DNA from 3 places in the Xanthobacter flavus genome. Region 2 is predicted to be linked to each of the others. Evidence: predicted binding sites of a transcription regulator. Region 2 holds the regulator's gene; each other region holds the start of a gene.
The links. The regulator HrcA, encoded in region 2, represses chaperone genes, less so after heat shock. The targets are predictions, from matches to a motif close to GTTAGCACTCNCNNNNNGNGAGTGCTAAC.

Region 1 (9,756 bases), 1.2 Mb from region 2:
CTCGTTCGACTACCAGATCACCGAATACCGGCCCGGCGACCTCGTGAAGATGTCCATCCTCGTCAATTCCGAGCCGGTGGACGCGCTCTCCATGCTGGTGCATCGCGCCCGCGCCGACGCGCGCGGCCGGGTGATGTGCGAGAAGCTGAAGGATCTGATCCCCCAGCATCTCTTCAACATCCCGATCCAGGCCGCCATCGGCGCCAAGATCATCGCCCGCGAGACCATCAAGGCCCTGCGCAAGGACGTGACCGCCAAGTGCTACGGCGGCGACATCTCGCGCAAGCGCAAGCTTCTGGACAAGCAGAAGGAAGGCAAGAAGAAGATGCGCCAGTTCGGCAAGGTGGAGATTCCGCAGGAAGCCTTCATCGCCGCGCTGAAGATGGACGAGTGAGGGCAAGGCTTACCGCCCACCTCACTCCGCCGGCATCGCCTTCGTCCGGGCGTCGGACGCCTTCCCCGCCCGCGCCTTGGCCTTGCGCCCCACGCGCCCCTTGCGCTTCATCCACCACACCGCGACGCCGGTGATGGCGAGGCCGGCGATGACCACGCCCATCACGGCGATGAGGATGCGCCCGGTGAGGCCGAGGATGCGCCCCGAATGGATGGGGAACTGAATCTGGATGAAGACGTCCCCTGCCGTGCCGACGCCGGGGATGATGGCGTTCCGGAAGGCCGCCGTCTCGCCGTCGAAATAGAGCCAGCGCGTGTCCATGGGGTCGTCGTGGTCGCCGAAGGCGACGCCGAATACGCCGTAATGGGGCGAGAAGAAGATCTCGCTCGCCGGCTCCTGCCAGCCGCGGGCGCGGGCTTCCTTCAGTCCCGTCTCCAGCATAGTGTCGAAGGAGAGGGTGCGCTCGGCGAGCTTCTCCAGCGGCGGGTTGGAGAAGGGCGTGGGCGTGAGCTGCGAGAACAGGCTCACCACCGGCTCCACCACCTCGCGGCGCAGGTTCATCGCCACCGAGGAGATGGCGAGGATGATGAGCAGCACGAACAGCCAGAGCCCGGCCGCGCGATGCCAGTCGAGATTGAGGCGGAAGGCGCTGCCGCCCTTGATGGCAAAGGCCGCGCGCCATTTGGCGAGGAACGGCTGACCGCGCGGCAGGGTCAGCGCGAAGCCGACGAAGCCATCCACCAGCCAGAGGATCGCCACCCCGCCCATGAGCAGGATGCCATAGACGCCGGGCAGGCTGAGGTTGTGGTGGAATTCGTAGAGGAAGGGGATGATGTTGAGCGAGGAGAAACAGCAGGCCCCCCACAGGCGCGCCGCCAGCACCTCGCCGCTCACCGGGTCCACCTGAAAGACGTCGGCGGGGATGGGCACCGCCTCGCCGGTGGCCGGATCGATGCGGCCGAGCGCGGCGGCGTTGGCGGCATGGCCGGCATCGCTCTCCAGCGTCATGTACCAGACGCGGCGGTCGGGATGGCCGGCCTCGATGGCCCGCGCCAAAGCCTCAGGCCCGAGCGGTGTGCCCGCCGCGGTGGCGCGGTAGGCCGAGGGGTTCAGCCATTCGTCCAGCTCGTGGTGGAAGGCGAGCACGCTGCCGGTCAGCCCGGCGATCACCAGGAACAGCGCGGTGGACAGGCCGAGGATGCGGTGCGCCCACACCAGCGCCGGCCGCAGGCTGAACCGGCGGGCGGCGGCGGGCCGTGCGGGCGGGCTCACCAGCGGACCTTGGCCGTGGCCATCACGGTCCGCCCCTGCTGCCAGTACCAGTAGCCCTCGTTCAGGAGCGCCTGCTCCTGGCCGAAGACGTTCTTGCCATTGAGCTGCAGGCTCCAATTGTCCTTCGCGTAATAGAGCGCCGCATCCACCGGGAACTGGGCGGGGTTCTGGTAGACGTTGTCGTTGCTGGACCAGAACCCGCCCACGTAGCGGATGCCCGCGCCGAGGCCGAAGCCCTTCCACGGGCCGTCCTGGAACGTGTACTTGAGCCAGAGCGAGGCCACGTTCGACGGCATGTTGATGGGCGTCTTGCCAATGGTCGCGATGTTGGCGCTGTCGATGATGGTGCCTTGGGTGAAGGTGTAGGCTGCGGTGAGGTCGAGGCCCTCGGCCATCTCCACCAGCGCCTCCGCCTCGAAGCCGCGCACCCGCACGTCGCCCACCGCGCTGTAGACGAAGGTGTTCGGGTCGGGCACCGCATAATTGTTCTGGGTGATCTGGTAGGCGGCGAGGGTGAAGAAGCTGCGGCCGCCCTTGGGCTGGAACTTGATGCCCACCTCATACTGCTCGCCGGTGGAAGGCTGCAGCAGCTGGCCGTTGGCGTCCACGTTGAGGGAGGGCAGGAAGGACGTGGCGTAGCTCACATAAGGCGAGACGCCGTTGGCGAATTCGTAAAGCAGGCCGGCCTGCCAGGTGAAGGCGCTGTCATCGCGCGAGGCGGTGGTGAGGCCGGCATAGCTCTGGTCGGTGGTGGCGAAGTCCTGCCGGCCACCCAGGGTGAAGTGCCATCCGTTGCCGAAGGAAATCTGGTCCTGTGCGTAGAGCCCAACCTGCGACAGCGCGCCGCCCGACGCGATCGTGTTGGGCGGCATGACCACGAGGTTCGGCACGTTGGCGTTGAGCAGGTTGATCGGCACCGTGTTGTAGCCGGTGTCGTACCAATAGGTGGATTCGGCGAGGAGGAAGTCGACCCCGCCGATGACCTTGTGGTTGAACCCGCCGGTGGCGAACTTCGCCGTCACCTGATTGTCGGCCTGGAAGGTGTCGAGAATCTCGCGGTAGTTGCTGGCGGAAATCTCTACCAGCGGCCCGTTCTGCACGCCGGTGGGGAACGCCCAGAAGCTGTGGTTCTCGATATGGCCGTAGCGCACGTTCTGGTGCGCGCTGAAGACATCGTTGAAGTCGTGGTCGAGGATGTACCCGACCTGCTCCTGCGTCTGCTTCAGGGCGTTGTAGGTGGTGCCGATGGGAATCTTCGTGAGCAGCGTCGGCGTCTGGTAGTAATAGATGCTTGATGGCAGCCGGATATCGAGGATGTTGGCCAGCACCGTGAGGCGGGTGCTGTCGTCCTTGAAGGTGATGGCCGGAGCGAGGAAAAGCTCGTTGTTGGTGGTGTAGTCGATGGGCCCGTCCGCGGCGCGCGCGACGCCGGTGAGGCGGTAGAGGACGTTGCCGTCCTGCGTCGCCTTTCCGCCCACGTCGAAGCCGGCCTGATACCAGCCCGGCGCGCCGATCTGCCCTTCCACCTCGGCGAAGGGCGTGTCGACCGGCATCTTGGAGATGCGGTTGATGAGGCCGCCCGGCACCGTCTGCCCGTAGAGCACGCTCGCCGGGCCCTTGATGACGTCGATGCGCTCCAGCCCGTAGGTCTCGGTGCGCCAGTAGGCGAAATTGCCGGAGCCCTGGGACAGGCCGTTGAGGAAGTCGCCGCGGGAGGTCACCGAGAAGCCGCGCAGATAGATGTCGTCGAAGCGCGGGTCATAGCCATAGGCGCCGGTGACGACGCCCGCCGTGTAGGAGACCGCGTCGATCACGTTCTGCACTGCGCGGTCGTCCATCTCCTGCCGGGTGACGACGGAGATGGAGCGCGGCGTCTCGATCAGCGGCGTATCGGTCTTGGTGCCGGCGGCGGAGCGGGTCGCCACATAGCCGTCCACCGGGCCCCAGGCGGTCTCGGCCACGCCCTCCACGTTCACCGTGGGCAGCGCGACGGAGGGTTCGGCCTCCTGCGCCCGCGCCGCACCGGAAGCCAAGGGCATGACCAGCGCCGAGGTCGCCAGCAGTGATCCGGCCGTCAGCGCAAGCGTCGAGAACCGTCGTGCCGCCAGACGAGGCCGGCCTGCGCCAGCAGACGAACTCTTCCCCGGGCGATGTCGGACATTGGAAACACATGTAAAGACGGGCATCGCGGGGCTCGACACAATTCAGACTACTAAGCTCGGTTTTATTAACCCCCTACCTTACGGGCAATATGCGGTGGAGCGTGGCGGGAAATATTAGATTTATTCAAAACGATAACTGTTCTGATGCATTCCAGAATTTGAAATAGACTAATTCCATTCGAGGCCGGTTTCTCCTTACGGCGCAACCGTCTGCGCGGACGCGATCGCGCGCCATGGCACGTCTCCTGCTTGGCTCGTCTTGTGCTTGGCTCGTCGCCAGCACGGTGCGACACAGGGTCCGCGATCGCGGTCGGCATCCGCTGGACCGCAAGGGGGAAGAGGATGGATTTGAGCCCGACGCATGCGGCTTCCGCCGAGCCGGCCGGCTCCGGGCTGGAGACGGTGGTGCGGCATACTTTTGAGCGCAGCCGCGCCGACACCTCCGGCGCGCTCGCCGATTACATCCCGGAACTGGCGCTGGTGGACCCCGACCGCTTCGGCATCGCCGCAGTCTCGGTGACGGGCGAGGTGGTCGCGGTCGGGGATGCCGGCGTGGCGTTCACCATCCAGTCGATTTCCAAGGCATTTGCCTTCTGTCTCGCCCTTGAGGTGGCCGGGCGGGACAAGGTGCTCTCCCGCGTCGGCGTGGAGCCCTCCGGCGACGCCTTCAATGCCATCGTCTTCGACGCCGAGACCAACCGACCCTTCAACCCCATGGTGAATGCCGGGGCCATCACCGTCTCGGGGCTGCTGGTGGAGCATCTCGGCGACGCGGCGCTGGATTTCGTGCTGGATCGCTTCTCGGCGGCGGCGGGGCGGCGGCTCGCGGTGGACGAGGCGGTGTTCCGCTCCGAGGCCGAGACGGCCCACCGCAATCGCGGCATCGCGCATCTGCTCGCCAGCGTCGGCGCGCTCACCGCCGACGTGGATGCGACGCTGGACCTCTATTTCCGGCAGTGCTCCATATTGGTGACGGCCGGCGACCTCGCCCGCATGGGCGCGACGCTCGCCAACATCGGCGCGGATCCGCTCACCGGCACGACGGTGTTCGCGGTGGATGCGGTGCGCTCGACCCTCGCCGTGATGTTCACCTGCGGGATGTACAATTTCGCCGGCAACTGGGCCTTCGACGTGGGCGTGCCGGCCAAGAGCGGCGTGGGCGGCGGCATCCTGGGCGTGGTCAACCGGCAGCTCGGCATCGCCACCTATTCGCCCCGGCTCGATGCGCGGGGCAATTCCGTGCGCGGCATCGCCGCCTTCCGGGAACTGGCCGAGGAACTGGGCCTGCACGTCTTCGACCCCACCAACCGGGGGTCGGCCGTGCTCAGCGCCCTCGGGCGCTGAGCAGAGCGTAACCTTGGCGCCCTGGGGCGCTGAGCGTCAGACTGTAAAGGGGCGGCGGGCGCCCTCCCCTCACGCGCAGCGCACGTACACCATGGTGCCGTAGCGCTTGGCCACTTCCGGATCGACGAAGCGCAGCACCAGGATGTTGTTGTCGAAGCGCACCACCTGACGGTCGCGCTCGCCGCCGGCCGGGTCATCGGGCGGGCCGATATAGACCGGGCCGTTGCCCACCTGCTTGGAGACCAGTTCGGTCAGCTTGTTGTCATCGGCGAGATACATCATCACGCCGCCATTGGTGCCGGCGGTAATGACATAGGGCTGGTTGCCGCAGGAGGACTTGGCCTGCGCCTCGGTGCGGGTGGCGTCGTCCGGACGGTGGTAGGCGGCGAGGCCCCAGCGGCCGACGAGGCGGTCCGGCGGGATCGGGCTGGTATAGACCGGGCGCGCGGGCGGCGGCGGCGCGGGTGGCGTGGTTTCGCAGCCGGCGAGGCCCAGCGCGAGCACCGTAAGGGCGGCGCCGGCGAGGGCGGCGCGCTGCCGCCCGAAAACAGAACGCCCGAAAGCAGAACGCCCGAAAGCAGGCCTGGATAAAGCAGACTTGGATTCCGCAACCATCTTCGTCATGTGCTTTCCGAGGCCTCCCGCCGCCTGGAACAAGAATGCGACCACCCAGACAGTCGCCTGACCATAGTCGCCCCGACCATAAAGGCTTGCGTCGTCGGCGTCGATGCCGTCCGCATCCGCCACCATCCGCCGTCAAGCCCCAGCTCCCGATGAGCTTATCCCACGGCTCGTTACCGCTTTGCTAGCCTGCCAATTGCTGCACCGCGCCTTGACGCGGGGGGGACGCGCCCTTATCTCCGCGACGAGCTTGGCACTCTTCATCCGGGAGTGCCAGAACGGCGGGCCAAGGCTCGCGCTCCCCCGAAAGAGGTAACGACCCATGTCCTTCCGTCCTCTGCACGACCGCGTGGTCGTCAAGCGCATCGAAGCCGAGCAGAAGACCGCCGGCGGCATCATCATCCCCGACACCGCCAAGGAAAAGCCCCAGGAGGGCGAGGTGATCGCGGTGGGCGCCGGCGCCCGTGACGAGAGCGGCAAGCTCGTCCCCCTCGACGTTCAGGCCGGCGACCGCGTGCTGTTCGGCAAGTGGTCCGGCACCGAGGTCAAGATCGACGGCCAGGACCTGCTCATCATGAAGGAAAGCGACATCCTCGGCGTCATCGCCAAGTGAGCTTGGCCAAGTGATGTGTCGTCCGCGCTTCTGAGCCGGTCCACCGAAACAGAATCACAAGGAGGCCGTTATGGCTGCCAAAGAAGTAAAGTTCTCCTCCGACGCGCGCGAGAAGCTGCTGCGCGGTGTCGACATCCTCGCCAACGCGGTGAAGGTGACCCTCGGCCCCAAGGGCCGCAACGTCGTCATCGAGAAGAGCTTCGGCGCCCCCCGCATCACCAAGGACGGTGTGTCGGTGGCGAAGGAGATCGAGCTTGAGGACAAGTTCGAGAACCTCGGCGCGCAGCTCGTGCGTGAGGTCGCCTCCAAGACCAACGATCTCGCCGGCGACGGCACCACCACCGCGACCGTGCTGGCCCAGGCCATCGTGAAGGAAGGCGCCAAGGCGGTTGCCGCCGGCATGAACCCGATGGACCTGAAGCGCGGCATCGACCTCGCCGTCGCCGCCGCCATCGCCGACATCAAGGGCCGCGCCAAGAAGGTCTCTTCCTCCGCGGAAGTCGCGCAGGTCGGCACCATCTCCGCCAACGGCGATGCCTCCATCGGCGAGATGATCGCCGGCGCCATGCAGCGCGTGGGCAACGAAGGCGTCATCACCGTCGAGGAAGCCAAGACCGCCGAGACCGAGCTCGAAGTGGTCGAAGGCATGCAGTTCGACCGTGGCTATCTCTCTCCCTACTTCATCACGAACGCGGAGAAGATGATCGCCGACCTGGAAGAGCCCTTCCTGCTGATCTTCGACAAGAAGCTCTCCGGCCTCCAGCCGATCCTGCCGGTCCTCGAGGCCGTGGTGCAGACCGGCCGTCCCCTCGTCATCATCGCCGAGGACGTGGAAGGCGAGGCGCTCGCCACCCTCGTGGTCAACAAGCTGCGCGGCGGCCTGAAGGTCGCGGCCGTGAAGGCTCCCGGCTTCGGCGATCGCCGCAAGGCGATGCTTGAGGATATCGCCATCCTCACCGGCGGCACCGTGATCTCCGAGGACCTCGGCATCAAGCTCGAGAACGTCACCATCGCCCAGCTCGGCCGCGCCAAGAAGGTCATCCTCGAGAAGGAAAAGACCACCATCGTGGACGGCGTCGGCGAGAAGGCCGACATCGAGGCCCGCGTCAACCAGATCAAGGCGCAGATCGAGGAGACCACCTCGGACTACGACCGCGAGAAGCTCCAGGAGCGTCTGGCCAAGCTCGCGGGCGGCGTCGCGGTGATCCGCGTCGGCGGCTCGACCGAGGTCGAGGTGAAGGAGAAGAAGGACCGCGTTGACGACGCGCTCAACGCCACCCGCGCCGCGGTGGAAGAGGGCATCGTCCCCGGCGGTGGTGTCGCCCTGCTCCGCGCCAAGGCGGCGGTGGAGAAGGTCACCTCCGACAACGCCGACATCAAGGCCGGCATCAAGATCGTCCTGCGCGCCCTCGAGGCCCCCATCCGCCAGATCGCCGAGAATTCCGGCGTGGAAGGCTCCATCGTGGTGGGCAAGGTGCAGGAGTCCAACGATCCGTCCTTCGGCTTCAACGCCCAGACGGAAGAGTATGTGGACATGATCGCCTCCGGCATCGTCGATCCGGCCAAGGTCGTGCGCACCGCCCTCCAGGACGCCGCCTCCATCGCGGCCCTGATCGTCACCACCGAGGCGCTCGTCGCCGAGCTGCCCAAGCGCGATAGCGGCATGCCCTCCATGCCCGGCGGCGGCATGGGCGGCATGGGCGGCATGGATTTCTGATCCATCCACCGGTCCAGAAATGAGAGAGGGCGCGGCTTCGGCCGCGCCCTTTTCTTTTGGGCCGCGCATTTGTCCCTGAGTCGCCCTTCTTTTCCGGCGTCGCCCTCCGACTTGATCGGAGGGTCCATCCCTCCGCCGGAGCGGGCGGCCCAAGGGCGGGGCAAACGGCGCCTTGGGTCCTCCGATCAAGTCGGAGGACGACGGCCATGTGGGTTCTGTGCCCCGGACAGGTGACGGCGCAGGCGGAGCGCCGAGCCGGGGTCCAGCGGCAAAGTCTGCCGCATCGGGCCATGCTCCCCTCTCCCCTTGCGGGAGAGGGGGCTTAGCCGTTCAACGCGGAGAGAGCCCCCTCACGTCCCGCAGAACGTCCGGTACCCCTCCATGGACGGCGGCAGCCCCGCATAGGCGGCGAAGTCGGGCTGCTCCGCATAGGGCCGCGCCAGCACCGTGTTCAGCCGCTCGAAGGGGCCAAGGTCGCCGCGCTCGATGGCGGCGGCGATGACCTCTTCCACCAGATGGTTGCGGGGGATGAAGAGCGGGTTCACCGCATCCATCCCGGCGCGGATGTCGGCGCCGGACCGGCCGGTTTCGGCGAGGCGGGCGCGCCAGCGCTCGGCCCACGCATCGAAGGCGTCCCGGTCGAGGAACAGGTCGCGCACCGGGCCGCCCGCGTCCGCATCCTCCGCCAGTGCGCCGAGGCGGCGGAAGGTGAGGGTGAAGTCGGCCTTGGAGCCGATCATCACGTTGAGGAGGTCATGGGCGAGGGCCACATCCCCTTCGCCCGCCTCCGGCAGGCCGATCTTGGCGCAGAGCCCGGCATGGTAGGCCGCATAGAAGCGCGCGGGGAAGGTGCCGAGCGCCGCATTGGCGGCGGCGATCGCGGCCTCGCGGTCCTCTCCCATGATCGGGATCAGGCACTCGGCGAGGCGGGCGAGGTTCCAGTGGGCAATGTCCGGCTGGTTGCCATAGGCATAGCGGCCCATCTCGTCGATGGAGGAGAAGACCGTGTTGGGGTCGTAGGCGTCCATGAAGGCGCAGGGGCCGTAATCGATGGTCTCGCCCGAGACCGACATGTTGTCCGTGTTCATCACCCCGTGGATGAAGCCGACGCAGAGCCAGCGCGCCACCAGCGCCGCCTGCCGGCCGATCACGCCGTCGAGCAGGGCGAGATAGGGGTTCTCCACCCCCACAAGGTCGGGATAGTGGCGGGCGATGGTGTAGTCGGCGAGCTGCTTCACCGCGTCGAAGCTCTTGCGCGCGGCGAAGAACTGGAAGGTGCCGATGCGGATGTGGCTCGCCGCCACCCGCGCCAGCACCCCGCCCGGCAGCGCCCGGTCGCGCAGCACCGGCTCGCCCGTGGTGACAGCCGCGAGCGCCCGCGTGGTAGGGATACCGAGCGCCGCCATGGCCTCGCTGACGATGTATTCGCGCAGCACCGGCCCGAGCGCCGCCCGCCCGTCGCCCCGGCGCGAGAAGGGGGTGGGGCCGGAGCCCTTCAGCTGGATGTCGCGGCGCAGCCCGTCGCGCCCCACCACCTCGCCGAGCAGGATGGCGCGGCCATCGCCCAGCTGGGGCGAGAAATGGCCGAACTGGTGCCCGGCATAGGCGAGCGCGATGGGCTCCGCGCCCTCCG
Region 2 (9,756 bases):
GCGCCATTTCCTGGAAGCCCTCGACTACAGCCGCGAGGGCGAGGAAAACCAGCTGACGCTGGTCGCCAACGCGGCCGTGTGACCCCTCACGAGAGTGTCGTAGTCCGGGAGTATGGTAGCCGGCTGGGATGAGAGAGCCGGAGCCGGGAACCTTGAGCGTGCCCGCGGCGTTCCCAGGTACCGCGGAGATTTTTCCTTCGATGCTCGTCATTGCCGAGCTGATGGCCGGTCTTGGCCTTCTTTTTGTTGGCCTCAAGGCCATGTCGACCCACCTTCAGCAGGCGACCGGCCGCAAGGTGCGCGGGCTGTTGCGCCGGGCCACGCGCTCGCCTGTCACGGGCCTTCTGTGCGGCACGCTGGCGGGAGCAGCGACCCAATCGTCCAACGCCGTTGCCGTGATCAGCGGCAATCTCGTGCGGGGCAATGCCTTCACCACGCGCGATGCCATCCCCATCGTGGCGGGCGGCAACATCGGCACTTCCGCTTTGGTGTTCGTGGCGGCGATCGATTTCCGCCTGCTGGTGCTCTATCTCGTCGGCGTCGTCGGTATCGGGTTCCATTTCCGCCTCGATCGCCGCCAGGGCATGGGCGAATGGATGGGCGTCGCCCTGGGCCTCGTCCTCGTGCTGCTGGGGCTGGATTTCATCAAGCAGGCGCCGCGGGCGCTCGACGTCGCCGCTCTGGCGCTCAATCTCGATTCAGGGGTCACGCCGCTCGTTGGGTTCATCCTGGGCCTGGTGGCGTCCACCATCAGCCAGTCCTCCTCGACGCCGACCATCCTTGTGCTCGCGCTGATGCAGACCGGACTGCTGGGGCTCGACGACGCGCTGTGCATCGTTCTGGGCGCCAATCTCGGCTCCGGTTTCGCGGCGGTCATCTCCGCCGGAGCCTTGAGGGGCACCGGCCGCCAGCTGTGCTACGTGCATGTGCTGGTGAAGATGGTGGGCTGCGCGGTCGTGGGCGGGGCCGTGCTGCTTGCGCCCCTGTTCGGCCGCGACGCGCTTGCGGCCCTCGACCAATTGGGCCGGGGCGAGGCGTCGCTTTCGCTTTCGCTCCTGTTTCTGACTCTGCAGGTGGCAGGCGCGCTACCGGTCGCCTTCGCCCGGGGCCTCACGGAGCGGATCGTCGCGGCGCTTAGCCCGCCCACGGTGGAGGATGGCGCAGCGCGGCCACGCTTCATCCACGACGAGGCGCTGGCCGACCCGATCACCGCGCTCGACCTTGCGATCAGCGAGACCCTGCGCCTGGTGAAGCTGTTGCCGACGCTGCTGCCGGACCTCGACCAGACAGAAACCGACGCTGCCGACGAACGCTTGGCCCTGTGGCGCGGTGCGGCCTCCGTGGGACTGGCGGTGGACCAGTTCGTGGCCGAGCTGATCGCGGCCGGCCTCGCCCGGGACAGCCTGGAGGTGGCGCTGCATCATCAGTCGCTGGTGGAGAACGTGCGCATCCTGCAGGACACGCTGCACGATTTCACCGAAGTGGTGGAGGGCTTCGACGAGGTGCCGCCGCTCGCTTTCGCCCTGTCCGAATCGCTGCGCGCCATCACGCTCTCCCTCGCCGACGCCACCGACGGGCCCGGGGAAGACCTCGACCTGATCATCGCGCTCGCGGGCGATCGATCGGAGATGCTCAATCGCATCCGCCGGCAGCTTGCCGCAACGGCACTCGACGCCGGCTCGGACGCGCGGCAGCTGCTGCTGGCGACCAGCCTGTTCGAGCGGGCGATCTGGCTGGTGCGCCGCAGCGCGATTGCGTTGCGTGCGCCCGAGAATGAGGATAATCGGGATCGTCCGGCCGCCTCCGGGGCGGACATCAAGCGAGTAGAGGCCGATGCACATCGAGCGTGAGCAGGTCGGAAGCGACGTGGTGCTGAAGGTGGCGGGGCGCCTCGACACGCCCAATGCCAAGCCGTTCGAGGCGAGCCTCATGGAGGTCGTCTCCATGACCGATGGGGGAATCGTCGTGAACCTTGCCGGCGTGGACTACGTGTCCTCCTCCGGCCTGCGCGCGCTTCTCGTCGCCGGCAAGGCCATGCGCGGGGCGAAGCGCAAGCTTGCGCTGTCCTCGCTCCAGCCGCAGATCCGCGAGGTGTTCGACATCTCCGGTTTCTCGACCCTGTTCGAGATCAACTGACGCCGGCGGCCGTGCCGGGCGCCAGCGGGACGCAGGGCATCCTGGGACTGCTTCGTTTTCTCGGTGACCTCACCGGCGCGGAAAGCGTGGGCGGGGCCATCGTCTCCGTGCTCTTCTTTCTTGCACTTGCGGGCGGCATCGTTCTGGTTCTGTGGCTGCTACGGTCCGATCCGTGACCGCAGGGGCGGCGGACCCCGGGGATTGTCCGGCCCCTCAGGCCGGACCGGCGACCGGCGCCCACAGCACGTCCTCGATCCGCCGCGCGCCGCTCGCCAGCAGAGCGAGCCGGTCGAAGCCGAGGGCGCAGCCGCTCGCCGGGGGCATCAGGGCCAGCGCCGCGAGGAAGTCCTCGTCGAGGGGATAGCGCTCGCCATAGAGCCGCTCCTTCTCGTCCATGTCCTTCGCGAAGCGCCGGCGCTGTTCCTCCGCGTCCGTCAGCTCGCCGAAGGCGTTGGCCAGTTCCAGCCCGCAGCAATAAAGCTCGAACCGCTCGGCAAAGCGCGGGTCCTCCGGCTTCGGCCGGGCCAGCGCTGCCTCGCTCACCGGATAGTCGGTAAGGATGGTGGGCCGGCCGACCCCCAGGTGCGGCTCGATCTTCTCCACGAGGACGCGCGCGAACACGTCGGCCCAGGTGTCGTCGGGCGCGGTTCGGATGCCGGCCTCGGACGCGGCACGGGCGAAGTGGGCGGCATCGGGCGCTTCGCCCGCGGCGGGCAAAAGGGCTTCAAGATCCATCGAAGCATGGCGATCAAAGGCCGCGACCAGGGTCAGGCGCTCCGGCGCGGCGAACGGATCACAGGACTTGCCGCGATACTGGAAGGCCGCAACTCCGCCCGCCTGCGCGGCGCCGGCGAGGAGCGACGTGCAATCCGCCATCATCGCCGTATAGGGCACGCCAGTGCGATACCACTCCAGCATGGTGAATTCGGGATGGTGCGCCATGCCCCGCTCGCGATTGCGGAACACACGGGCGAACTCGAAGATCCTCGGCTCGCCGGCGGCGAGCAGCTTCTTGGCGGCGAACTCGGGCGAGGTGCGCAGGTAGAGCCGGCGCGTCGTTCCGTCCGGGCCGACGAGGTCGGTGCCAAAGGCGTGGAGGTGGGTCTCGTTGCCGGGTGAGACCTGCAGCACGGGTGTCTCCACCTCGACGAAGCCGTCCTCGGCGAAGAAGGCCCGCACGGCGGAGGCGACGCGGGCGCGCGCGAGGAGGAAGGGGCGGCGGTCGGCGTGGATGTCGGGCCGCCACCAGGCGGGCGAGGGCGGAGGGGGCGAGGCGCTGGGTACCGTCATGCTGCTTGGATCCTCGCTGCCGCTGGCGGCACGCGCCCCGTCGCCGGCCCTGGGGCCGGAAAGGCGGGTGAAGACTGGCGTTGCGCGCCATTATCGCTATGGTGCGCGCCGAACCAGCCAGACGGTGCCGCCGTCCCCCATTTTCCAATCGGCGCGGGTGCCGCGCATCAGGTCAAGGAAGAGCCGACGTGGTCAAGGTTATTGCCAGCACCCTGCGCAAGGGCAACGTGGTCGACATCGACGACAAGCTGTATGTGGTGCTCACCGCCGAGAACATTCATCCCGGCAAGGGCACGCCGGTGACGCAGCTCGACATGCGCCGCATCTCCGACGGCGTGAAGATCTCCGAGCGCTACCGCACCACCGAGCAGGTGGAGCGCGCCTTCGTGGAAGACCGCCCGCATACCTTCCTCTACGAGGATTCCGACGGCTACACCTTCATGAACCCGGAAACCTACGATCAGGTGACGGTGACGAAGGACGTGATGGGCGATTCCGCGGTTTATCTGCAGGAAGGCATGGAGTGCATGCTCTCCACCCATAATGGCGTGCCGATCGCCATCGAGCTTCCGGCCCGCGTGGTGCTGGAGATCGTGGACACCGAGCCGACCGTGAAGGGCCAGACGGCCTCTTCGTCCTACAAGCCCGCCATGCTTTCCAACGGTGTGCGCACCATGGTGCCGCCGCACATCGCGTCCGGAACTCGCGTCGTCGTCATGACCGCCGACGCTTCCTACGTCGAACGCGCGAAGGACTGAGCCTCGCGCCCGCCATTCGACCGGAAGGGGCCCCGCCTCCCTTTCGGCAAGCTTCAACGCGAGCGTTGGGAACTTTTCCGCCGGCCGTTTGTTGAGCCCGAACATGGCCCTGTTGGGACATGCAGTCAGCAGGGCGTTGAAGAATGATCTTGTCGGGAAGGCGGGTACTTGTCGTCGAGGACGAGTATCTCGTGGCACTGGGGCTCGAAGACAATCTGCGGTCGCTGGGCTACAACGTGGTCGGGCCGATTGCGAGCCTTTCCGCCGCCGTTGCGGCCGCGACGTCCGAGCGGATCGACGCCGCCATTCTCGACGTGAACCTCGCCGGAGAGCCGGTCTATCCGGCTGCGGCTATTCTCGCCGAACGCGGCATCCCCTTCATTTTCTGCTCGGGCTACACGGGCAGCGTGCGCATGCCGGCGGAATTCGCCGATGCGCCGCGCGTGGCCAAGCCCTACACCAGCCGCGTGATTGCGGACGCGCTCGCCGACCTCATCGGGGCGGGCGGCGGTCCCGGCGGCGGGCAGCGCGAGAGGCGGAACGTGTCCGCCTCCAACGACATGTGATCTGAAGCTCTCTAAAATCCGGCGAGGGCCTCAGGCCGCGCCTGTGGCCTTCGTGGACTCGGCCTTCGGTCCGCCGCGTGCAACACCGACCATGGCAGGACGCAGCACCCGCTCCCCGATGACGTAGCCGGCCTGCACCACCTGCACCACGGTACCGGTCGGAACGCTAGGGTCGGGCACCTCGAACATGGCCTGATGCAGGTTGGGGTCGAACTTCTCCCCCTTGGGCTCGATCTTGCGGATGCCGTGCTTCTCCAGCGCCTTCACGAGGCCGCGTTCGGTCAGCTCCAGCCCATCCAGCAGCGCCTTGAAATTGCCTTCGGCGGTCGCCTTGGCCTCCGCCTCCACCGAACCAAGGGCACGGGCGAGGTCGTCCGCCACGTTCAGCACGTCGCGGGCAAAGGAGGCGATGCCGTAGGTCTTGGCGTCCTGGATTTCCTTGTCGGCGCGGCGGCGCACGTTCTCCGCCTCGGCGAAGGCGCGCAGGAACTTGTCCTTGAGGCTCGCGATCTCCGCTTCCAGGCGCGCCTTGTCGCCCGCCGGATCGCCCAGGGCGGCATCCGCCATGGCACCCGCTTCCGCCTCGGCGGTCGCCTCATTCACCTGTGCAGTCCCCCGCGCGGCGCCGTTTTCGCTTGCGTCGCCGCCGGTCTCGGGCGTGCGCTTCTGCTCGCTCATCCGGTCACTTCCCCTGCCTTGAGATTTGCCCCGGTCACGTCACCGCCGGGCAAAGGCCAATTGTCCCGGCGCATATCGGGGCGATGGGGGGAAAAATCAAGTCGTAGTGATCCTTGTCCCTAAGCCGCGTCGGCCCCCGGCGCGCCCAATACGCGGCTGACGAGGCGGGCGGTGAAGTCCACCATGGGGACGATGCGGCCGTAATTGAGCCGCGTTGGGCCGATCACGCCCAGAACGCCCACCACCCGGCCCTGCCCGTCGCGATAGGGGGCGACGATGGTGGAGGAGCCGGAGAGGGAGAACAGCCGGTTCTCCGAGCCGATGAAGATGCGCAGCGCCTGCGCCTCCTCCGCCCGGCCGAGCAGCTCTGAGACTTCGCGCTTGGTCTCGAGGTCGTCGAACAGCAGGCGGATGCGCTCCAGATCCTCCAGCGCGCGCAGGTCTTCCAACAGTTTCGCCTGCCCGCGCACGATGAGGGTGCGTCCGCCCGGCTCGTCGCCCGACCAGGAGGCGAGCCCGGCCTCCACCACGCGGGCGGTGAGGGCGTCGAGGTCGCGGTTCAGCTCGGACAGGAGGCTGTCCATCTCCTGCCGGGCGTCGGAAAGGGTGCGGCCGCGAATGCGGGCATTCAGGAAATTGGTGGCCTCGGTGAGGGCGGAGACGGGCAGGCCCGGCGGCAGCGCCAGCGCCCGGTTCTCCACCTGACCATCCTCGGAAACGAGGATCACGAGGGCGCGCCCCGGCTCCAGCGGCACGAACTCCACATGCTTCAGGCGCGGATCGGTCTTCGTGGCGGTCACGACGCCAGCGCCACGGGCGAGGCCGGAGAGCAATCCGGACGCTTCCTGCAGCACGCCTTCCACCGTGGTGGTGCGGGCGGCCGCCAGCACCTGCGATTCGATATTGGCCCGGTCGCGCTCGTTGACGTCGCCCACCTCCATCAGCGCATCCACGAAGAAGCGCAGGCCGCGTTCAGTCGGCAGGCGCCCGGCGCTGGTGTGGGGGGCATAGATGAGCCCGGCCGCTTCCAGGTCCGCCATCACGTTGCGGACCGAGGCGGGCGAGAGCGTCATGGGAATGAGGCGGGCGATGTTGCGCGAGCCCACCGGCTCGCCGGTGGCGAGGTAACTCTCGACGATCTGGCGGAAAATCTCGCGCGAACGCTGGTCGATCTGCGCGAGGCCGCCGGTGGAGAGGGGCAGGAACGGATCGAGCGCCACGGGTTCAGCCTTCGGAGCCAAGGATTTCTCTGGCTCTAATGTGTCCCTCGCCGGGGTCGGGTTCAAGCGCCGCGCATGGGCTGTGGCGGCCCTTGCTTTCCTCCCGGCGCGCGGCGCTCTAAAAGGAGCGCCCATGACGCACAAAGAGGTATCCATCATGCGCCCCAGCAAGCGCGCCCCGGACGAGATGCGCGCGGTGTCCTTTGAACGGGGCGTGATGCGCCACGCGGAAGGCTCCTGCCTCGTGAAGTTCGGCGACACCCACGTCCTCGTCTCCGCGACGCTGGAAGAGCGCCTGCCACCGTGGCTCAAGGGCCAGGGGCGCGGCTGGGTGACGGCGGAATATTCCATGCTGCCCCGCGCCACCCACGACCGCACCCGGCGCGAATCCACCACCGGCAAGCAGTCCGGCCGCACCCAGGAGATCCAGCGCCTGATCGGGCGTTCGCTCCGTTCGGTGACGGACCTCGTGGCGATGGGCGAGAAGCAGATCACCATCGATTGCGACGTGCTCCAGGCCGATGGCGGTACCCGCACCGCCTCCATCACCGGCGCCTGGATCGCGCTTCACGACTGCCTGAGCTGGATGAAATCCCGCTCCATGATCAAGGAAATGCCGCTCAAGCAGCATGTGGCGGCGGTCTCCTGCGGCATCTATGAGGGCACGCCCGTGCTCGACCTCGACTATGCCGAGGATTCGGTGGCCGAAACCGATGCCAATTTCGTCATGACCGGCACCGGCGGCATCGTGGAGATCCAGGGCACGGCGGAAAAGACGCCGTTCACCCAGGAGGAACTGCTCTCGCTGCTCTCGCTGGCCCGTTCCGGCGTAGATCAGCTGGTGTCCCTCCAGAAGCTGGCGATCGGGTGATGGCGCGCCAGCTCACCGGCCGGCTGGTGGTGGCCACCCACAATCCCGGCAAGCTCATCGAGATGAAGATGCTGCTGGAGCCCCACGGGGTGGAGGCGGTCTCCGCCGGCGAGCTCGGCCTGCCCGAGCCGGAGGAGACCGAAACCACCTTCGAGGGCAACGCCCGCCTCAAGGCGGTCGCGGCGGCCAATGCGGCGCAGCTTCCGGCCTTCGCGGACGACAGTGGCCTCGTCATCGACGCGCTCGGCGGCGCGCCGGGCATCCATACCGCCCGCTGGGCCGGTCCGGAGCGCGATTTCGAGATGGCGATGGAGAAGGTGGAGGCCGAACTGCAGAAGGTCGGCGCCACCGAGCCGGCGCAGCGCCACGCCCGCTTCGTTTCCGCGCTGTGCATCGCCTGGCCGGACGGGCATCTGGAGGAGTTCGAGGGCACCGTGGACGGCACCCTCGTGTGGCCACCGCGCGGAGCCAAGGGCTTCGGCTATGATCCCATGTTCCTCCCCGAGGGCCATGTGAAGACCTTCGCCGAGATGACGGCGGACGAGAAGCACGGCATGCCCCCCAAGGGCTTCGGCCTCTCCCACCGCGCGCGCGCCTTCCTGAAGCTCTCGCAGGCGTGCCTGAAGGGGTGAGCGCGATCTTGGATCAGGCCCCCTCCGTGCCCGCCCCTGCGCACCCTCTCCCCATCGCGGGGCAGGGGCGCGTCGGCATTGAGGACACGGCGGGCGGCTTCGGCGTCTATATCCATTGGCCCTTCTGTAAGGCCAAGTGTCCCTATTGCGACTTCAACAGCCATGTCCGCCTCGTGCCGCCGGACGAGGCCCGCTACATCGCGGCCTTCCGCCGTGAGATCGCCCATATGCGGGCTTTGTCGGGGCCGCGAAGGGCAGAGACGGTCTTCTTCGGCGGTGGCACGCCCTCGCTCATGGCGCCGTCGACGGTCGCCGCCATTCTGGAGGCGATCGACGACGCTTGGCCGCTCACCGCCGATGCGGAGGTGACGCTGGAGGCGAACCCGACCTCCGTGGAGGCCGAGCGGTTCCAGGGCTACCGGGCGGCGGGCGTCAATCGCGTCTCGCTCGGCGTTCAGGCGCTGGACGACGCAGACCTTCAGGGCCTCGGGCGGATGCATTCGGTGGCGGAGGCGCTGGCCGCCGTGGCCATCGCCCGCCGCGCCTTCGATCGCGTGTCCTTTGACCTCATCTACGCCCGACCGCGCCAGACGCCCGAAGCCTGGTCGGCGGAACTGCGGCGCGCGCTCGCCGAAGGCTGCGAGCACCTGTCCCTCTACCAGCTCACCATCGAGCCCGGCACGCCGTTCGAGCGGTTGTACGGCGCGGGCAAGCTCATTCTGCCCGACGATGATCTCTCCCGCGCGCTGTGGGATGTGACGCAGGAGGTGACGGCGCAAGCCGGCCTGCCGGCCTATGAGGTCTCGAACCACGCCCGGCCCGGCGCCGAGGCACGGCACAATCTCGTGTACTGGCGTTACGGCACCTATGCCGGCATCGGCGCCGGGGCCCATGGCCGGCTGCAGGTGGGCGGCACCCGCCGGGCCACCTTCACCGAGCGCGCGCCCGAAGCGTGGCTGGCGCGCGTGGAGGCGGACGGGCACGGCATCGTCTCCGACGAGACGCTGACGCCGGCCGAGCAGGCCGACGAGATGCTGCTCATGGGGCTCCGCCTCCGGGAAGGCGTCAATCTCGCGCGGCACGCCCGCCTGGGCGGACGGATCGACCGGGGTCGTCTCGCGATGCTGGAAGCCGAGAGATTGGTGGCCCGCGAGGGGGATCGGCTGCGCGTCACCCCCGCCGGCTTCCCGGTGCTCAACGCCGTCATCGCCGCGCTGGCGGGCTAGGCGTCGCCGGCTCGTATCCGCGCTGAACGCGCGGGAGCGCTTGCCAACGCCGCGCGGCCTGCTTAAGTCCGCGTGGGGCTTGAGACCGCCTGCCGAGGAACGCGCACCATGTCGCTGGATGCCGACCAGATCGTCGAACGCCGTCGCCTCCGGCGGAAGGTCACATTCTGGCGTGTGCTCGGGGTGCTCGGCGTGATCGCCGCCGTGGCGGTGGGCGTGTCCGCCCTGGTCGGCCGGGACATTCCCACCTCGTCTCCCCACGTGGCCCGGATCATGATCGGCGGCATCATCCGCAACGATCGCGAGCGGGTTGAACTGCTGGAAGAGATCGGCCGCTCCCGTGCCAGCGCCGTCATCCTCTCCATCGACAGCCCCGGCG
Region 3 (9,756 bases), 3.1 Mb from region 2:
TATCGGCTGGCGCCCGACGGAGGCGTTCGAAACCCGCTTCTTCTTCAACGCCAACGACATCGAGCAGCAGATCCCCGGCGCCGTCACCAAGACGGCGGCCCTCACCGATCCGCAGGCGGCCAACCCGACCAACCTCAAGCTCGATTACCAGCGCAACATCCAGTCGGTCCGCCTCGCCAACAAGACAACCTGGGTGATGAGCGACAACACAAAGCTGGAACTGGGCCTGTTCGGCTCCGACAAGGACCTGAACCACCCCATCTTCCAGATCCTCAACTATGATTACCTGACCTTCGGCGGCTTCGCCCGCGTGGTGGATGAACGCCTCATCGGCGGCTACGCCAACCGCCTCACGGCCGGCGTCACCACCGCCATCGGCTCCACCGATGCGCAGCGCTACGCCAGTATCGGCGGCAACGAGGGTGCCCTCACCTTCTTCGCCGACGAGGACGCCACCACCACCACCTTCTACGCCGAGGACAATTTCTACCTCACCAAGGACTTCTCTTTGGTCGGCGCCTTCCAGTATCTGACGGCGACACGCGACCGCGAGGGGTTCTACAAGGCCGCCACCGGCTCCCAGGACTACAATCTGTTCCTGCCGAAGGGCGGATTCGTCTGGGATCTTGGCGGCGGTGCACAGCTCTACGGCAACATCTCCAATTCCGGCGAGGTGCCGACCTTCTCGGAACTGACCAACTTCGCCAGCATCATCCTCTCGAACCTCAAGGCGCAGACGGCCACGACCTACGAACTGGGCAGCCGCGGCCGCACGGAGGATTTCAGCTGGGACGTCTCGCTGTACCGGTCGAACGTGCAGAACGAGCTGCAATGCAACGCCACCACGGTGTCCGGCGTCTGCACGGTGGTCAACCTCGGCTACACGGTGCACCAGGGCGTGGAAGCCGGCTTCGGCGGCACGCTCTGGAAGGGACTGTGGGAGAAGGGCCCGGCGCCGGACAAGCTCTGGTTCAATTTCGCCTACACCTATTCGGACTTCTTCTTCGACAATGACCCGGTGTGGGGCAACAACCAGCTGCCGGGCATCCCCCCGCACTATTTCCGCGTGGAGCTGCTCTACAAGCATCCGAGCGGCTTCTACGCGGGGCCGAACGTGGAGTGGGTGCCCGTTCCTTATTACGTGGACAATGCGAACACGCTGAACACGGCGGCCTATGCCCTGCTCAACTTCCGGCTCGGCTATGACAATGGCGGACCGTTCTCCGCCTACATCGATGCGCGCAACCTGTTCGACACGGCCTATATCGCCACCGTGAGCGTCACTGCGGTCGCCGCGCAGAACTCCGCCTTGTTCGAGCCCGGCTCCGGCCGCGCCGTCTACGCGGGCGTGCGCTACACCTTCTGAGAAGGCCAGGAAACCCGAGCGGGCCAAGAAACCTGAGCGGGTAGAAACAAAAACGGCCGGGCGATGGCCCGGCCGTTTTCATATTTCTCAGAAATCCTTGCCGCCTCCCGAGCAAACCGGCCTGCCGGTTTGCGACCCTCGCGAAGAGGCCGGGCGGCGTCAGGGGTACGCTCTACCTCAGAAGTCCATGCCGCCGCCCGGCATGGCCGGGGCCGCGGGGCCGGACTTCTTGGGCAGCTCGGCGATGAGCGCCTCGGTGGTGATGAGCAGGCCGGCGATGGAAGCGGCGTCCTGCAGAGCGGTGCGCACGACCTTGGTGGGGTCGATGATGCCCGCCTTCACCATGTCCACATATTCGCCGGTCTGGGCGTTGTAGCCGAAGGTGTAGTCGTTGGACTCGAGGATCTTGCCCACCACGACGGAGCCATCATCGCCGGCGTTCTGCACGATCTGGCGCGCCGGAGCCTGGATGGCGCGGCGGACGATCTCGATACCGGTCTTCTGATCGGCGTTATCGACCGTCAGGTTTTCAAGGGCCTTGATGGAACGCAGCAGGGCGACGCCACCGCCGGGGACGATGCCTTCTTCCACCGCGGCGCGGGTGGCGTGCAGGGCGTCGTCAACGCGATCCTTCTTCTCCTTGACCTCGACCTCGGTCGAGCCGCCAACGCGCACCACGGCGACGCCGCCGGCGAGCTTGGCGAGGCGCTCCTGGGCCTTCTCGCGGTCATAGTCGGAGGTGGTGGTCTCGATCTGCGCGCGGATCTGGGCGATGCGGGCCTCGATGTCGGCCTTCTCGCCGGCGCCGTCGACGATCGTGGTGTTCTCCTTCTCGATCACCACCTTCTTGGCGCGGCCGAGCATGGAGAGGTTGACGCTGTCGAGCTTGATGCCGACTTCCTCGGAGATCACGGTGCCGCCGGTCAGGATCGCGATGTCCTGCAGCATGGCCTTGCGGCGATCACCGAAGCCGGGGGCCTTCACGGCCGCGACCTTGAGGCCGCCGCGCAGCTTGTTCACCACGAGGGTGGCGAGAGCCTCGCCTTCCACGTCCTCGGCGATGATGAGCAGCGGACGGGCCGACTGCACCACCGCCTCGAGCACGGGCAGCAGCTCCTGCAGGCCGGCGAGCTTCTTCTCGTTGATGAGGATGTAGGGCTCCTCGAACTCAACGCGCATCTTCTCCGCATTGGTAATGAAGTACGGAGAGAGATAGCCGCGGTCGAACTGCATGCCTTCCACGACATCCAGCTCGGTCTCGGCGGTCTTGGCTTCCTCGACGGTGATGACACCCTCGTTGCCGACCTTCTTCATCGCCTCGGCGAGGAACTTGCCGACCTCGGCGTCGCCGTTGGCGGAGATGGTGCCGACCTGGGCGATCTCGTCGTTGGAGGTCACCTTGCGCGAGTTGGCGGCGAGATCCTTGACGATGGCCTCGACGGCGAGATCGACGCCGCGCTCAGGTCCATCGGATTCATGCCGGCGGCAACCGCCTTGGCGCCTTCCTTCACGATGGCCTGGGCCAGCACGGTCGCGGTGGTGGTGCCGTCGCCGGCGAGATCGTTGGTCTTGGAGGCGACCTCACGCACGAGCTGCGCGCCGAGGTTCTCGAACTTGTCCTCGAGCTCGATCTCCTTGGCCACCGACACACCGTCCTTGGTGATGCGGGGGGCGCCGAAGCTCTTCTCGATCACCACGTTGCGGCCCTTGGGACCGAGGGTGACCTTGACGGCATTGGCGAGGATGTCGACGCCGCGCAGAACCTTGTCACGCGCGTCTACGGAGAATTTTACGTCCTTGGCAGCCATGGGGCGTGCTCCTTCAGATTGGGACGATTGAATGGGATGGCGAATGCCGCGGGACCGGGCGCCTCGGGCTGCCTCGATCCTGCGACCGAAAATTCAGGCTGCCTGAGATCAGGCCGCCTTTTGGGCGCCGGCCGCGTTCTCGATGACGCCGAGGATGTCGCTCTCCTTCATGATGAGGAGATCCTGGCCGTCGATCTTCACTTCGGTGCCGGACCACTTGCCGAACAGCACGATGTCGCCAGCCTTCACGTCGAGCGCCACCAGCTCGCCCTTCTCGTTCCGGGCGCCGGGACCGACCGCGACGACTTCGCCCTGCTGCGGCTTCTCCTTGGCGGTGTCGGGAATGATGATGCCGCCGGCCGACTTCTGCTCGGCCTCGATGCGCTTGACGACCACGCGGTCGTGCAGGGGACGGAAACCCATTGGGAAACCTCCGGTTCGATGTTGTCCATCGGGGTTGCCTGTTTTGAAGGCGCCGGGAACCCCTCCACCCGGCCCGACCGCGATCTAAGGGCGGCAAATCCGAGCCGCAAGGGGTCCGCGCAAAAAATTTGGCACTCTCGGGAACTGAGTGCCAGCAGTCGATATTCTGCGGGCTTTCAGGGAGTGCGCCGCCTCCAGGTCCGCCGCTCCGTCACGCCCGCCATCCGCGCGACGGTTGTCAGCAGTCCCGGCCGAAGGCTGCTAGATCATTGTTTTTGCAGACGGAAACCATTCTTTAGCCTTGGCGTTGGCAAAGTCTGTAGCCGACAATGAGGTTTCCGGTCCCGCCCCTTCCCTTTTCGATGGCAGCGGGGCCGCGGATTGGAGGTGTGACCCATGGTTTCCAAGGTGTCGCGTGACTTCGTCCTGCAGATGGAAGGCTACGGCCTCGCCACGGCCGAGATCCTCTACCGCCTGCCCGACCATCCCAACTTGCTCCAGACCTTCCTCTGGCAGGAGTACGATCTCTGCCCGCGCTTTCCGGAGCTGAACAAGTTTCTGGAGTTCTGGCAGCGCGAAATCGAGGGGCGGCTGCATTCGGTCCGGGTCGCCCATTCCGGCCTCATCTAGCCGGCGGAGCTGAGGTCCGTTGACGGCATGTTCCTGCTGAACTGAGAGGTCGGAGGCCCGGCAGGGGCTTTGCCTATCGGTCTGTCGTCTTTTATGGTCCCCATGGGCGGACAGCACATGCACGTCCCCGCGGGGGTGGGGCGTGCATGTCGGCTCCATCCGGGCCGGCCACGCTAACGCTACGGCAGTTTTCGAGGGCCGTGCCCTGCCACCGCCGTTTTCCGGTTATAGCTGAAGCGTCCAATCCATGAGGGCGCCTTGGACCATCGCACTCCCCGCACCTCCGAGCTCCTGGCAGCTGTGCTTGCCGCGCAGGAACAGGATCACGTCGCCATCGGCGATCTGGTCAACGCGCTGCGAAACAGGGCCTTCGGCATCCTTTTCCTGATTTTCGGCATCCCCAACTGCATCCCCATGCCGCCGGGCATCCCGGTGGTGTGCGGCATCATCCTTGGACTGATCGGCCTGCAGATGATGCTGGGCCGGCAGGAATTGTGGCTGCCGGAGGGGATTGCCCGCCGTACCTTTTCCCGCGCCATGCTGGAATCAATCGTCACCCGCTCGCGACCGTGGATCGAACGGTTCGAGCGCATCTCGCGTCCCCGCTTCGAGCAATTCGCCGGCCCGACCGCGCGGCGGCTGGTGGGGGCGACGGTGGTGGTGCTCGGCTTCATCCTGATCCTGCCCATCCCTTTCCTCGGCAATCTGCCGCCGGGATTTGCCATCTGCATCTTCGGCCTCGGCCTCGTGGAGCGGGACGGCCTCGTCATTGTCGCCGGCTTCGGCGCGACGATCCTCGGCCTGATGGTGACAGCGCTGATGAGTTGGGCCATCTACCAGGGCGCCATCGCCATCTTCTGAAACCCCTGCCCATCCCATGCGTGTTGACGCCTTCGATTTCCACCTCCCCGAGGCCCGGATCGCCCTGCGCCCCGCCGAGCCGCGCGACACGGCGCGGATGCTCGTCGTCCGCCCCGGCGCCGCGCGAGAGCTGGAGGACCGCAGCGTCCGCGACCTGCCGGATTTCCTGCGCCCCGGCGATGCGGTGGTGGTGAACGACACCCGCGTCATCCCCGCCGCACTGGAAGGCGTGCGCTCGCGCGAAGGCGGCTCGGACGTGGCGGTGGAGGCAACCCTCATCAAGCGCCTCGCGCCCGACCGCTGGCGCGCCTTCGCCAAGCCAGGCAAGCGCCTGCGCGTCGGCGACCGAATCCGCTTCGGCGGCGAGGGCGGCGCCTGCCTGCTCGGCACGCTCGACGCGACCGTGGCGGGCAAGGAAGAGGACGGCTCCATCGTCCTCGCCTTCGATCTCGCCGGCGATGTGCTGGACGAGGCGGTGGCGGCGGTGGGGCACATGCCCATCCCGCCCTACATCGCCGCCCGCCGTCACGAGGACGCGCGGGACAAGGACGACTACCAGACCCTGTTCGCCCGCGTCGCCGGCTCCGTGGCGGCGCCGACCGCGAGCCTCCATTTCACGCCCGACCTCCTCGCCCGCATGGCCGCCGCCGGGGCGACCTTGCACAAGGTGACGCTGCATGTGGGCCCCGGCACCTTCCTGCCGGTGAAGGCGGAGGACACGTCGGGCCACACGATGCACGCCGAATGGGGCGAGGTGTCGCGCGAGACGGCGGATGCTCTTAATGCCGTGAAGGCCAAGGGCGGGCGCATCCTCACCATCGGCTCCACCTCCACCCGCCTCATCGAGAGCGCGGCGGGGGAAGACGGCACCATCCGCCCCTTCGTGGGGGAGACGGACATCTTCATCACCCCGGGCTACCGCTTCCGCGCGGTGGATGCAATGCTCACCAACTTCCACCTCCCGCGCTCGACGCTGGTGATGCTGGTGGCGGCCTTCATCGGCCATGAGGCGCAGAAGCGCGCCTATGCCCATGCGATCGCGGAAAACTACCGCTTCTATTCCTATGGCGATGCGTGCCTGCTTCTGCCACAAGGCGGCGCATGACGCCCGACACGCCTGCCGACACCTTCTCCTTCACCCTCTCCGCCACCGACGGCGCCGCCCGCACCGGCTATGTCTCGACGCCGCGCGGGCGCATCCGTACGCCGGCCTTCATGCCGGTGGGCACCGTCGCGACGGTGAAGGGGCTCTATTTCGACCAGGTGCGGGCGGCGGGCGCGGACATCGTGCTCGGCAACACCTACCACCTCATGCTGCGCCCCGGTGCCGAACGGGTGGCGAAGCTCGGCGGCCTGCACACATTCATGCGCTGGGACGGGCCGATCCTCACCGATTCCGGCGGCTTCCAGGTGATGAGCCTGTCGAGCCTGCGCAAGATGAGCGAGCAGGGCGTCACCTTCCGCTCCCATGTGGACGGGGCCTATCACGAGATGAGCCCGGAGCGCTCGGTGGAGATCCAGGGCCTGCTCGGTGCCGACATCCAGATGCAGCTCGACGAGTGCGTCCGCCTGCCCTGCACCGACGAGGAAGCGGAGCGCGCCATGCGGCTTTCGCTGCGCTGGGCAGAGCGCTCCAAGCGCGCGTTCGAGACGCAGCCCAAGGGGCGGGCCATCTTCGGTATCGTGCAGGGCGGCGCGGTGCCGGCGCTGCGGGTCGAATCGGCGCGTGCGCTGGCTGACATGGATTTCCCCGGCTATTCCATCGGCGGCCTCGCGGTGGGCGAGCCGCAGGAGGTGATGCTCGCCATGATCGAGACGGTGGCGCCGCACCTCCCCACGAACAAGCCTCGCTATCTCATGGGCGTCGGCACGCCGGACGACCTGCTGGAGAGCGTCGCGCGCGGCATCGACATGTTCGATTGCGTGATGCCCACCCGCTCCGGCCGGCACGCTTTGGCCTTCACCCGCTTCGGCCGGATCAACCTCAAGAACGCCCGCCACGCGGAAGACCCCCGCCCGCTCGACGAGGAGAGCGACTGCCCGGCCCTGCGCGACTATTCCCGCGCCTATCTCCACCACCTCGTACGGTGCGAGGAGATGCTGGGGGCCATGCTGATCTCGTGGGCCAACATCCATTATTACCAGCAGCTCATGGCCGGCGCCCGCGCCGCCATCGCCGCCGGGCGGTATGCGGACTATGTGGCGCAGACCAAGGAAGGCTGGGCGCGCGGCGATCTGCCGGTGTGGGAAGGCTGAGGGCGGGCGCTGCCCGACCTTTCCTCATGAGCCGTCATCGCCCGGCGCGGCCGGGGCATGACACCGTTAGGGGATGAGACGGCCTCTCAGAACCAGATCCGTCCGCGCACCGCCTGCTGGGCCGCCCACCACAGAGCAAACTGCCGGCGGAACGGCGAGAGGCCGGCGGGCTGGCGGAACGGGTCGCGGACCTTGGCGAGGGCCTTGAGATCACCCGCAACCAGCGCCAGCGGCAGGAAGGGCGCGGCGATGGAGGTGGCGGCATAGGTCTGCCCGGCCGCCTCGCGGGCTTCCCAGAGATGGCGGGCCGCCGTCTCCCGCAATTCCGCCAGCGCCGCCAAAAGGCCGGGCGTGACCGTGCCCGACACCGCCTCTTCCCGTCCGACGCTATGGCGGGCCAGGAGATCGAGCGGGATGTAGCACTGCCCGCGCGCGGCATGGATGGGGAAGGCGCGCATCAGCCCCGTCATTGCAATCGCGACGCCGCCATGCCCCGCCAGATCGCCGGACCGGCCCACGTCCGGCAGCAGGATCAGCGCGGAGAGCTGGAGCAGCGCCGAGGCGGTCTCGCCCGCATAGCCCTCAAGGTCGCCGACCGTAGGCATGGGATCGTCGTAAAGGTCGAAGATTCGCGCATCCGCCATCGCGATCAGGCTCGGGCGCGGCAGGCGAAAGCGCGTGATGGTGTCGAGCAAGGCTGCGGCGATGGGGTGGCCGGAGACATCGCCCCTGCCCTCCCCCTCGATCACCTCCCGCCACCAGGCAAGCCGCACTTCACCCGGCAGGGGCTCGCGCACCACCTCGCGCACGCGGGCGACATCGAGATTGTAGGCAAAAAGGGCGAGAAGGTGCTTGCGCTTGTCCTGCGGAGCGAACAGGGCGGCGAGGAAACGGTCGCGGTCCTGGGCCTGCACCTGCGCGGCGCAATAGGCATAGGCTTCGTCCAGCGCTTTCCCGTCCGTCTCGCTCATGGCTCAGACCGCGATCAGCGCCGCGCCCACCCGCCGGCCTTCGGCAAGGAGCACGTTGTAGGTGGCGGCGGCCGAGGGCGTGGGCATCAGCTCGAAGCGGATGCCGGCCTCGCGCAGAACCTGCTTCAGCGGCTCCTTCAGGTGCGCGGGGTCCTTGCCCGTGCCGATGAGCAGCAGTTCGACGGCCCCCGCATCCGCGACCACGGGGGCGAGCGCGGCGGCATCGATCTCCGCCATGCGCATCGGTGCCCAGCCCCGGATTCCCGAAGGCAGCGCCAGGATGGAGCCGGCGTGGGACATGCTGGCGAAGTGGAAGAAAGTGTCGCCATAGCCGTCTATGGCGACCTGTCGCGGCAGGAAGGGCGCGCCGTCCGGGGCGGCCACCACCCGCGCCTCAGGCCTTGGCCGGACGGGCGGGGCCGGCCTTGCCGCCCGGCTTGCCATTCTTGCCCTTGGCGGAAGAAACGCCGGTTGCGGGCGTTGCCTCAGGCGGAACGCTGGCCGCGGCGTCCTTCGCCTCCATCTTCACCAGGTCGTCCAGCTCCTTCACCTCGGGATCGGCTTCCTTGGCGGGAAGGCTCACCGTGGAGGCGCGCAGGCCGAGATGGATGAGGATGGGGGCCGCGACGAAGATGGTGGAATAGGTGCCGATCACCACGCCCACCGTCATCGCCAGCGAGAAGCCGCGCAGCACCTCGCCGCCGAAGAAATAGAGGGCGAGAGTGGCGAAGAACGTGGTGGTGGAGACGATGATCGTGCGCGAGAAGGTGGCGTTGACCGCGATGTCGAGCAGCTCCGGCAGTGGCAGCTTCTTGTAGCGGCGCAGCATCTCGCGGATACGGTCGTACACCACCACCGTGTCGTTGAGCGAATAGCCCATGATGGTGAGGATGGCGGCAATGGACGTCAGGTCGAAGTCGATGCCGAACGCCGAATAGATCATCAGCGTGACGAAGATGTCGTGCAGCGTCGTCACGATGGCGCCGACGGCGAACTGCCACTCGAAGCGGAACCACAGATAGGCGAGCACCGCCACAGCACCGAGCACCAGCGCGAGAATCGACTGGCGCACCAGTTCGCCGGACACGCTCGGGCCGACCGTCTCCACGCGGCGGACCGTGTAATCGGAGCCGAGCACGCCGTTCACCTTGGCGAGAATGGCCTGCTGGGCCTCATCGGTGGTGCCGAAGGCGCCGATGCGGATCAGCACGTCGCGCGGCGAGCCGAACTCCTGGATCTGCACGTCTCCCACGTCGAGATCGGTCAGGTGCTCGCGCAGCGCGCCGATGTCGGCCTGCTGCTGGCTGGTCTGGGCCTCGATGAGCGTGCCGCCCCGGAAGTCGATGCCGAGGTTGAAGCCGTGGATAGCGAACAGCAGGCAGGCCACGATGGACAGCGCCGCGGAGAGCGGGAACGTCCAGTGCCGCAGGCGCATGAAGTG

Region 1: groES (co-chaperone GroES) is a predicted target of HrcA. The motif match lies at 6,043-6,071, and genes of this name have one in related genera.
Region 3: groES (co-chaperone GroES) is a predicted target of HrcA. The motif match lies at 3,725-3,753, and genes of this name have one in related genera.

What each region holds. Positions count from the first base shown of each region.
Region 1 covers NZ_JAGGML010000001.1:2,895,226-2,904,981, reverse strand. The annotation lists gene lepA (translation elongation factor 4) at 1-394, shown strand, start outside; gene J2126_RS13930 (PepSY-associated TM helix domain-containing protein) at 416-1,666, opposite strand; gene J2126_RS13925 (TonB-dependent siderophore receptor) at 1,663-3,705, opposite strand; gene glsA (glutaminase A) at 4,177-5,172, shown strand; gene J2126_RS13915 (hypothetical protein) at 5,242-5,796, opposite strand; gene groES (co-chaperone GroES) at 6,116-6,406, shown strand; gene groL (chaperonin GroEL) at 6,477-8,123, shown strand; gene J2126_RS13900 (protein adenylyltransferase SelO) at 8,474-9,756, opposite strand, start outside.
Region 2 covers NZ_JAGGML010000001.1:1,733,010-1,742,765, reverse strand. The annotation lists gene J2126_RS08445 (ATP-binding protein) at 1-82, shown strand, start outside; gene J2126_RS08440 (Na/Pi symporter) at 201-1,850, shown strand; gene J2126_RS08435 (STAS domain-containing protein) at 1,834-2,136, shown strand; gene J2126_RS08430 (hypothetical protein) at 2,148-2,312, shown strand; gene epmA (EF-P lysine aminoacylase EpmA) at 2,350-3,426, opposite strand; gene efp (elongation factor P) at 3,615-4,184, shown strand; gene J2126_RS08415 (response regulator) at 4,328-4,750, shown strand; gene grpE (nucleotide exchange factor GrpE) at 4,781-5,428, opposite strand; gene hrcA (heat-inducible transcriptional repressor HrcA) at 5,548-6,648, opposite strand; gene rph (ribonuclease PH) at 6,806-7,519, shown strand; gene rdgB (RdgB/HAM1 family non-canonical purine NTP pyrophosphatase) at 7,519-8,151, shown strand; gene hemW (radical SAM family heme chaperone HemW) at 8,205-9,377, shown strand; gene sppA (signal peptide peptidase SppA) at 9,486-9,756, shown strand, end outside.
Region 3 covers NZ_JAGGML010000001.1:4,831,793-4,841,548, reverse strand. The annotation lists gene J2126_RS22715 (TonB-dependent receptor family protein) at 1-1,366, shown strand, start outside; partial or broken gene groL (chaperonin GroEL) at 1,544-3,174, opposite strand; gene groES (co-chaperone GroES) at 3,283-3,597, opposite strand; gene J2126_RS22700 (usg protein) at 3,994-4,227, shown strand; gene J2126_RS22695 (exopolysaccharide biosynthesis protein) at 4,486-5,088, shown strand; gene queA (tRNA preQ1(34) S-adenosylmethionine ribosyltransferase-isomerase QueA) at 5,105-6,193, shown strand; gene tgt (tRNA guanosine(34) transglycosylase Tgt) at 6,190-7,344, shown strand; gene J2126_RS22680 (phytoene/squalene synthase family protein) at 7,431-8,315, opposite strand; gene J2126_RS22675 (Mth938-like domain-containing protein) at 8,319-8,699, opposite strand; gene secF (protein translocase subunit SecF) at 8,710-9,756, opposite strand, start outside.